DNA from 3 places in the Sporosarcina sp. P7 genome. Region 3 is predicted to be linked to each of the others. Evidence: riboswitches for the same ligand, from Rfam matches in the RefSeq annotation. Region 3 holds a riboswitch; each other region holds the start of a gene.
The links. Region 3 has a riboswitch for cobalamin ahead of CSV60_RS05365 (ribonucleotide reductase N-terminal alpha domain-containing protein). Riboswitches for the same ligand answer to the same signal wherever they lie in the genome.
Positions count from the first base shown of each region.

Region 1: another riboswitch for cobalamin. It lies ahead of CSV60_RS12510 (S-layer homology domain-containing protein); the one in region 3 lies ahead of CSV60_RS05365 (ribonucleotide reductase N-terminal alpha domain-containing protein).
Region 2: another riboswitch for cobalamin. It lies ahead of CSV60_RS08400 (hypothetical protein); the one in region 3 lies ahead of CSV60_RS05365 (ribonucleotide reductase N-terminal alpha domain-containing protein).

Region 1 is NZ_PDZF01000013.1:29,454-31,725, forward strand. Features, by position in the region: gene CSV60_RS12505 (S-layer homology domain-containing protein) at 1-609, opposite strand, end outside; gene CSV60_RS12510 (S-layer homology domain-containing protein) at 885-1,175, opposite strand; cobalamin riboswitch at 1,226-1,407, opposite strand; gene CSV60_RS12515 (S-layer homology domain-containing protein) at 1,623-2,272, opposite strand, start outside.
Region 2 is NZ_PDZF01000007.1:30,242-32,513, reverse strand. Features, by position in the region: gene CSV60_RS08410 (DUF1646 family protein) at 1-468, opposite strand, end outside; gene CSV60_RS08405 (hypothetical protein) at 568-828, shown strand; cobalamin riboswitch at 1,045-1,184, shown strand; gene CSV60_RS08400 (hypothetical protein) at 1,384-1,656, shown strand; gene CSV60_RS08395 (energy-coupling factor transporter transmembrane component T) at 1,674-2,272, shown strand, end outside.
Region 3 is NZ_PDZF01000003.1:217,659-219,930, forward strand. Features, by position in the region: gene CSV60_RS05360 (alanine/glycine:cation symporter family protein) at 1-528, shown strand, start outside; cobalamin riboswitch at 821-995, shown strand; partial or broken gene CSV60_RS05365 (ribonucleotide reductase N-terminal alpha domain-containing protein) at 1,156-2,272, shown strand, end outside.

The sequences.
Region 1 (2,272 bases), on a different contig from region 3:
TCTTGTCACCAATCCATTAGGTGAGAAAGTAGTCGGTGTGGTACCCGTTGTAATATTAAGTGCTAGTAATGCAGCTACATAACCCGCGTATGCATCTTTTGGTTTCACATCTTTGAAACGATTAGCAGCTAATGGCTCTTCTTTCAAATCAAAACCTAAAGTTAGAATTTTAGCCATTTGAGAGCGTGTCAAATTATTGTTCGGTTTGAATGTTTTAACACCTTTCTCTTCATATCCCTTGATATATCCAGCATTAGCTAATGCTGCGATAGGACCATAATACGGCGTGCCTTTTTTAACATCCTTAAATCCAGGATCTTTCACATTCACTGTGTCCAAGTCTAGTACATGTGCTAGAATCTTAGCGGATTGTGCACGTGTTACAGAAGCATTTGGACGGTATGTACCATCATCGTACCCTTTCACTACACCACGCCCTGCCAATTCCAACACAGGTTTATAGTAGTGCACTGCCGGATTCGTTACATCTTTGAAGCTAATTGCTGCATTTGTTTCTGCTGGAACAGCCGCAACGAATGCCCCAGTTGCTACTGTTGTTGCTAAAGCCGCTTTAAATAATTTGTGTGAAGCCATTGAAGTCTTTTTCAATAAATTTACCCCCCGAGTAATTAGTTAGTTCAAGACTAGTTTACCATATCCCTACATGAATGTATTACCAATTATTATTTTATTTTGATTTAAAGTTAAAGTAAGTTAGAGAAAGAGGCATTAAATAGTTCTGAAGCCTTTTCTTATTAGTTGTTTTTTCTATTTCCGCTAGCTTTATTAATCTTTATATACTGAATAGAATTATGACAGATTAAATACCCCCTTCTCCTATAATGTCAGGTTGAAGGGGGTATTAAGTAACTGTGCTATTTGATTCATTTTACCTCCGAAAATTCTATTATCATTTTCGCTGCATGAGTTCCCGTTGTGGAAATCCCCTGCATATAATGACCATTTTCTCCTGTTGCCATTTCTAAATAATATAACATGCCGATTGCTTTTTGTGATTCCCCGTCGTATTTCTTAATGTCTGGAAACGGCACTTTCGTTTCCCCATTATATTTTGTGCCGTTTTGAATTTCATACGCATGATAAAACATTAAAGCCATTTGAGCACGTGTCACTTTAGCTGCTGGCATGAACTTACCATCTTTCCCTTTGACCAAACCATGATGCTAAGCAGCTTCCATTTCCGCAATCGTTTTATCTGCATAATTTACTGTATTTCTAATTGGCAAGTCTCCTGACTTATGGGTAATCGTTTCTTCCTTCCTAGTTTTCCAACCAGTGGCTATATAGAAGTCGCTTCCCATATACAGTGGCCGAACCGTTCAGGATTCTCACCTGATTCCTTTTCATCTCTGTGATAAACAGAGAACCAATATATTATTATTTAGTTAACACTATCGTTGTTATCAATCTGGCAGTATGCAATAGCACGAAACATTATATTACTTGAATGTACATATAAATTCGACTGTTTCTTTTGATGATGCATGATAGTCAGCGAATTGCATTAAACCAATATCTTTGAATAAAGGCAATAGATTTAGTTAATCATCCTCTATAAAAAGCACCCGCCAAGTTCATATCAACAGGTGCTTGCCATCTATTTACGTAATCGATTCTACTACAAATTCTTCATCATCTTCAATAGGTGACGGGGGAGCTATGTTCACGGTGATGATTAAATCTTTCGCTCTGTTCCCCGCTTCATCTATCGCGCTATACGTAATTGTATAAGTGCCACTGTTAGATGTATTGAGCTCCTTAATAATATTTCCTGCATCATCCGTAATGACAGTCTGAAGCGCAATCTGTTTACCTGAATAGTCAGTTGCCTGAACTACTGGAAGTGTAAATTGCGCCCCATTTTTCACGTGCAACTGCTTCTCGCCTTTGTATTGCCAAACAGGAGATTTATCAGTTGGTTGCTGTGGCTTGTTCTGTTCAGGTTCTACTGGAACAGAAGCTGTTTTATATAAAAAGGATGCGAATTGTCCGCGTGTTGTGGTATTTTTCGGATTAAATGATAAAACAACAGGATTGGTAATATCAAAAAAGTCGAGCACATCAATAAATGGTTGTGCTTCTAATTTCGCCTTCCCCAAATCTTTTACATCTCTTGTAAATGTCTGCTTCGCAACAAATCCTACAAGATCCGTTTTGTGAATGGCATTATACGCACGAACTAGAACAATCGCCATATTTTCACGAGTTATTTCTCCAGACGGATTAAGTGATCCATTAGACTGGCCATTGA
Region 2 (2,272 bases), on a different contig from region 3:
CGATAGTGGCTCGCCGATTGGTGTCAGCACCGCACCCATGCCGATTGCGTAACACGCCAAGATCACAAAACGAATTTCTGAACGTCTGTCCATTTGCAAGACGGATGCGATCGCCACGAGGACTAACGCTGCAATAATGGCCGTGATAACACTAGAAATCAATCCCAATCCCATAATAATCAGCGCCAAGAATAATCTGAATGGAATAATTCGGCTACCTGCTACTACCGCTTTCTCAAATGGATGTCGTATCCAGCGAAAGACTATTCCCGCCGCAAGAACGGCGAGCGTAATATGCAATGGATCGCGTAACGCCTTATTCCACAACTCCCACTGCAACACCCCACTAACAAATGCCGCAGCACACCCCATAACGAATAAAAACAGCTCCAAATTACGTTCAATACGAGGGACCGTAAACGGCAGCAATAACACCAAACCTAAAATAATGAGCAAACCAGTGACCATAGGTATCTCCTTTCATCAATCTTTCTTCTACACTGTATGCAAAAAGCCGATTCATCTTGCATAGAGTCTGAATAGAATAGATAAAGAGGGGGACACGCATTGGAAGTTTCAGATATTGTACTGATCCCTGTTATTATTGGGTTAACGGAAATTTTAAAGATGTATGGTCTGCCGAAAAAATTGATTCCGATCTTTTCCTTACTTTTAGGCATCGGTAGCGGGATCTTCTACTTGTTTCCAAATGATTGGAAGTCTGGGATACTGGGCGGAATTATTATGGGGTTGTCCGCGAGCGGATTGTATTCGAGTGGGAAGACGATTGTAAAGAAGCCACCGTGTGATGAGGAAGATGAGAAGTGATAGGCGCATTTTTATAGGCAGTATAAAGACCCCCGTGTGTTGTGAGTTGACATGGAAGGGTCTTTTATTTGGATTCTACTAAATTAGGCATAAAGATGATAAAGGACGTGATGAAATTCTTTCATATACAAAGTACATAATAACTAGACAGTGACACATTGACTCTCAGTACACCGTCTATTGATTTTCCCCCGCAAAAACTATATGCTAGTTAATAGTCACCTAGAGTGTTTTGGTTCTTTGTCCCGTAAACAAAGAATAAATAGAAATCAGGTGAGAATCCTGAGCGGTCCGGCCACTGTAATGGGGGAAATATGCCCCTAAGTCAGGAGCCTTGCCAAAGTATGTAAGCATGACACCTTCATGGTCCCCATCTCATTCAGGAGGTGGGGACTTTTTGATTTCAAAACTACACTGCCACTGAAAAAACTGCTCCGTCTATTTCAATGAAAAAGTAGAGGCTTCCACGCTAAAACTAGCTGGCGGACCGATCCACTATACGTCGTCACTGTAAATCATTTAGACGATTCTCTCATTCCCCAGGAAATGATCGTGATGCCACATGGCAAACGACTGAATGACTTTACAGACGGGATCACATTGATTGAAGGTATGAACGACTTTCAATTCCAAGATTGCTGCAGGTTTGGTCATCGTAGTAATCAGAAGGATGAAAAAAAGAAGGCGTCAAAGAGATTAGAGCGATATAATGAAGAAAGATATAGTAGCCGTAGCGTTAGTCAATATGAACCGCAGGGCGGTGATGAAGTGGAATTTCATTACACATGTGATGTAGGTAGAGAATTAGACAGCTATATACGAAAATAAAGAAAGTAGGAAACTAGATGAGCGCATTCTCAAACTTTCACCCACTATTGCTACTTGTCTACGTTACAGTCGTTTTAGTCACGATGTTCAGCTCGTTTCATCCGATCATCGTGGCGCTGGCCATGATCGGGGGCATTCTGTATTTTCTCATGCTGCACGGAGTCCGGACAGCAACTAAAGACTTGATCTATTACTCTTTTGTTTTTCTACTAATTGCCGTAGCGTATCCAGCAACTGTACATAACGGTTTCACTCCGTTATTTTTCCTCCATGAACACGCGGTAACGCTGGAAGCTGTGACGAAAGGACTCGTCATTGCGGGAGCCGTAGTTGCAACCAGTTTCTGGACGAAAAGTTATTTCGAGATTTTCACGACGAACACACTATTTGCCGTACTGACGAAAGTGTCCGCTAGCCCCAGAATTCTCGTTTCCATGCTGTGGCGATTCATTCCGTTATTCAAAATAAAATGGCGTGAAAACCAAATGGCACAACGCGGAATCGGCTATTACAATGTAGGGAGCAGAGTGGAAAAATTCCGTCGCGCGTTCGCATTGTGGCGGCAGACGCTCGTTCAGACAGCGGAGTTTGTCATTGTGAAGCCAGATGTCATGAA
Region 3 (2,272 bases):
GGTGTGTTTTTCGATACCATCATCATCTGTTCTGCGACCGCATTCATCATTTTGCTTGGCGGATTGTATCAAACAGGTGAAACAAACGGTATCATCTTGACACAAAACTCCATGGCTGTACAAGTAGGCGCATGGGCACCGTACTTCATTGCCGGTGCTATCATGTTCTTCGCCTTCAGTTCTATCATCGGTAACTATTATTATGGCGAAACAAATATTGAATTCATTCATGCCAACATCGTATGGAAACGAATCTATCAAGTTCTCGTACTGGTCATGGTATACTTCGGTGCAATCGCAAAAGTACAAGTTGTATGGGATATGGCCGACCTATTTATGGGACTAATGGCCATCATTAACTTAATCGTCATTCTACTACTTGGTAAAATTGCCTTTAAAGTACTGGACGACTTCACTAAACAACGTAAAGCCGGCAGAAATCCTGTCTTCAAATCAGCCAGCATCCCTGAATTAAAAGGCGCGGAATGTTGGGAAGAAACAGCAGAAAAAGCAGAAGATCGTTTGTAATAGAGGTGGTTTGTGGATGTGAGGGATATGATTTTTAATCTTTAACTTATTACCATGTATAAATTAGGATTGTAGCGGAAATCCCTTCTCCACACACTTCTAAGTTTAAAGCATTCACACAAACCATTTAGTCAAGAAGGAAAAAGTTTGATATACTATAAAATACTGAATAACAAAAATCGAATCGTAGTTCAGAAGAAGGATTCTGAACTTCGGTTCGATTTTTGTTTTGCATGTTTGAACACAACATGTTAGGGTTATATATGAATCAACACACTATATATAGTGTGTGACAGCAAATAGATGAATTGGTACCCACCACGTTTAAAAGGGAATCCGCCACTAACGGAGCTGCCCCCGCAACTGAGGGCACGGACGACTATCTTATAAAACCACTGCTTCGGCGGGAAGGAAAGATGGAAGAACGATGTGCCAGCCAGTAGACCTGCCAGTCATCTCAGCAAAACATTCTTCGGGGTTGGAGAGTGAAAGCACAAAGCAGTCTTATTTCAGTCTGCCTAAAACTTTCCGCGATCTACTAAGCGTCAATTGACGACTCCCGATTTTATTGGGAGTTTTTTTTATTTAGTACATAACCGAATTAATTAACTAAAGGGAGCGGATATCATGGCTATTATTCAAGAAACTAAGGGACTTAATCAAGTGTTGGAAAACTTACAAGAAGAATTCGGCAAGAAACAAATGGAGCCGTTAATCGAAGCGAGTGAGAAATTCCAGGAGCGCCACCCGGCTAGCACGGCAACTGAATGGACGAACGCGATGGTGCTGGAGTCTTTAAGCCGTATTGATGAAGCAAATACGTATTGGACGTTTGTAGCGGCACGAATTTATTTATTCGACGTCTATGCAAAGCAACAAGCATTGCGTGGGGCGGATGCTTATACCGACTTTGCGAAAAATGTAGAACGCTTGGTGGAACAAGGTTTATATACACCTGTTCTGACAGAGAAGTACAGCCGAGATGAGCTTCAGGAAATCGGTAAGCTACTCGATCCTTCCCGTGATCTATTATTCACATATATCGGTTTGAAAACATTGGTAGACCGATACGTAACCGTAAACTTTAAGAAACAGCCAGTGGAGCTGCCGCAAGAGCGCTGGTTGATCATCGCGATGACACTAATGCAAGACGAAACAGTAGACCGCATTCATAAAGTTGGCGAAGCATACTGGGCGATGAGCAATTTATACATGACAGTAGCGACACCTACATTATCGAATGCAGGCAAGATGCACGGTCAGCTATCCAGTTGCTTTATCGATACAGTGGATGATTCCTTACAAGGGATCTACAACAGCAACACCGATATCGCAAACTTGTCGAAATTTGGTGGCGGCATCGGCGTCTATATGGGGAAAGTTCGTTCTCGTGGTGCATCGATTCGCGGTTTCGAAGGCGCGTCAAGCGGTGTTCTTCCATGGATCAAACAGCTGAACAATACGGCAGTCAGTGTCGATCAACTCGGTCAACGTCAAGGTGCCGTAGCCGTTTATCTCGACGTATGGCATCAAGATATCTTCACATTCCTTGATCTCAAGCTCAATAACGGCGATGACCGTTTACGTGCACATGACATTTTCACAGGCGTTTGCTTGCCAGACTTGTTCATGGAGAAAGTCGAGTCCCGTGAAGACTGGCATTTATTCGATCCACATGAAGTCCGCACGAAAATGGGCTATTCATTGGAAGACTTCTATGATGAAACAAAAGGACAAGGAACAT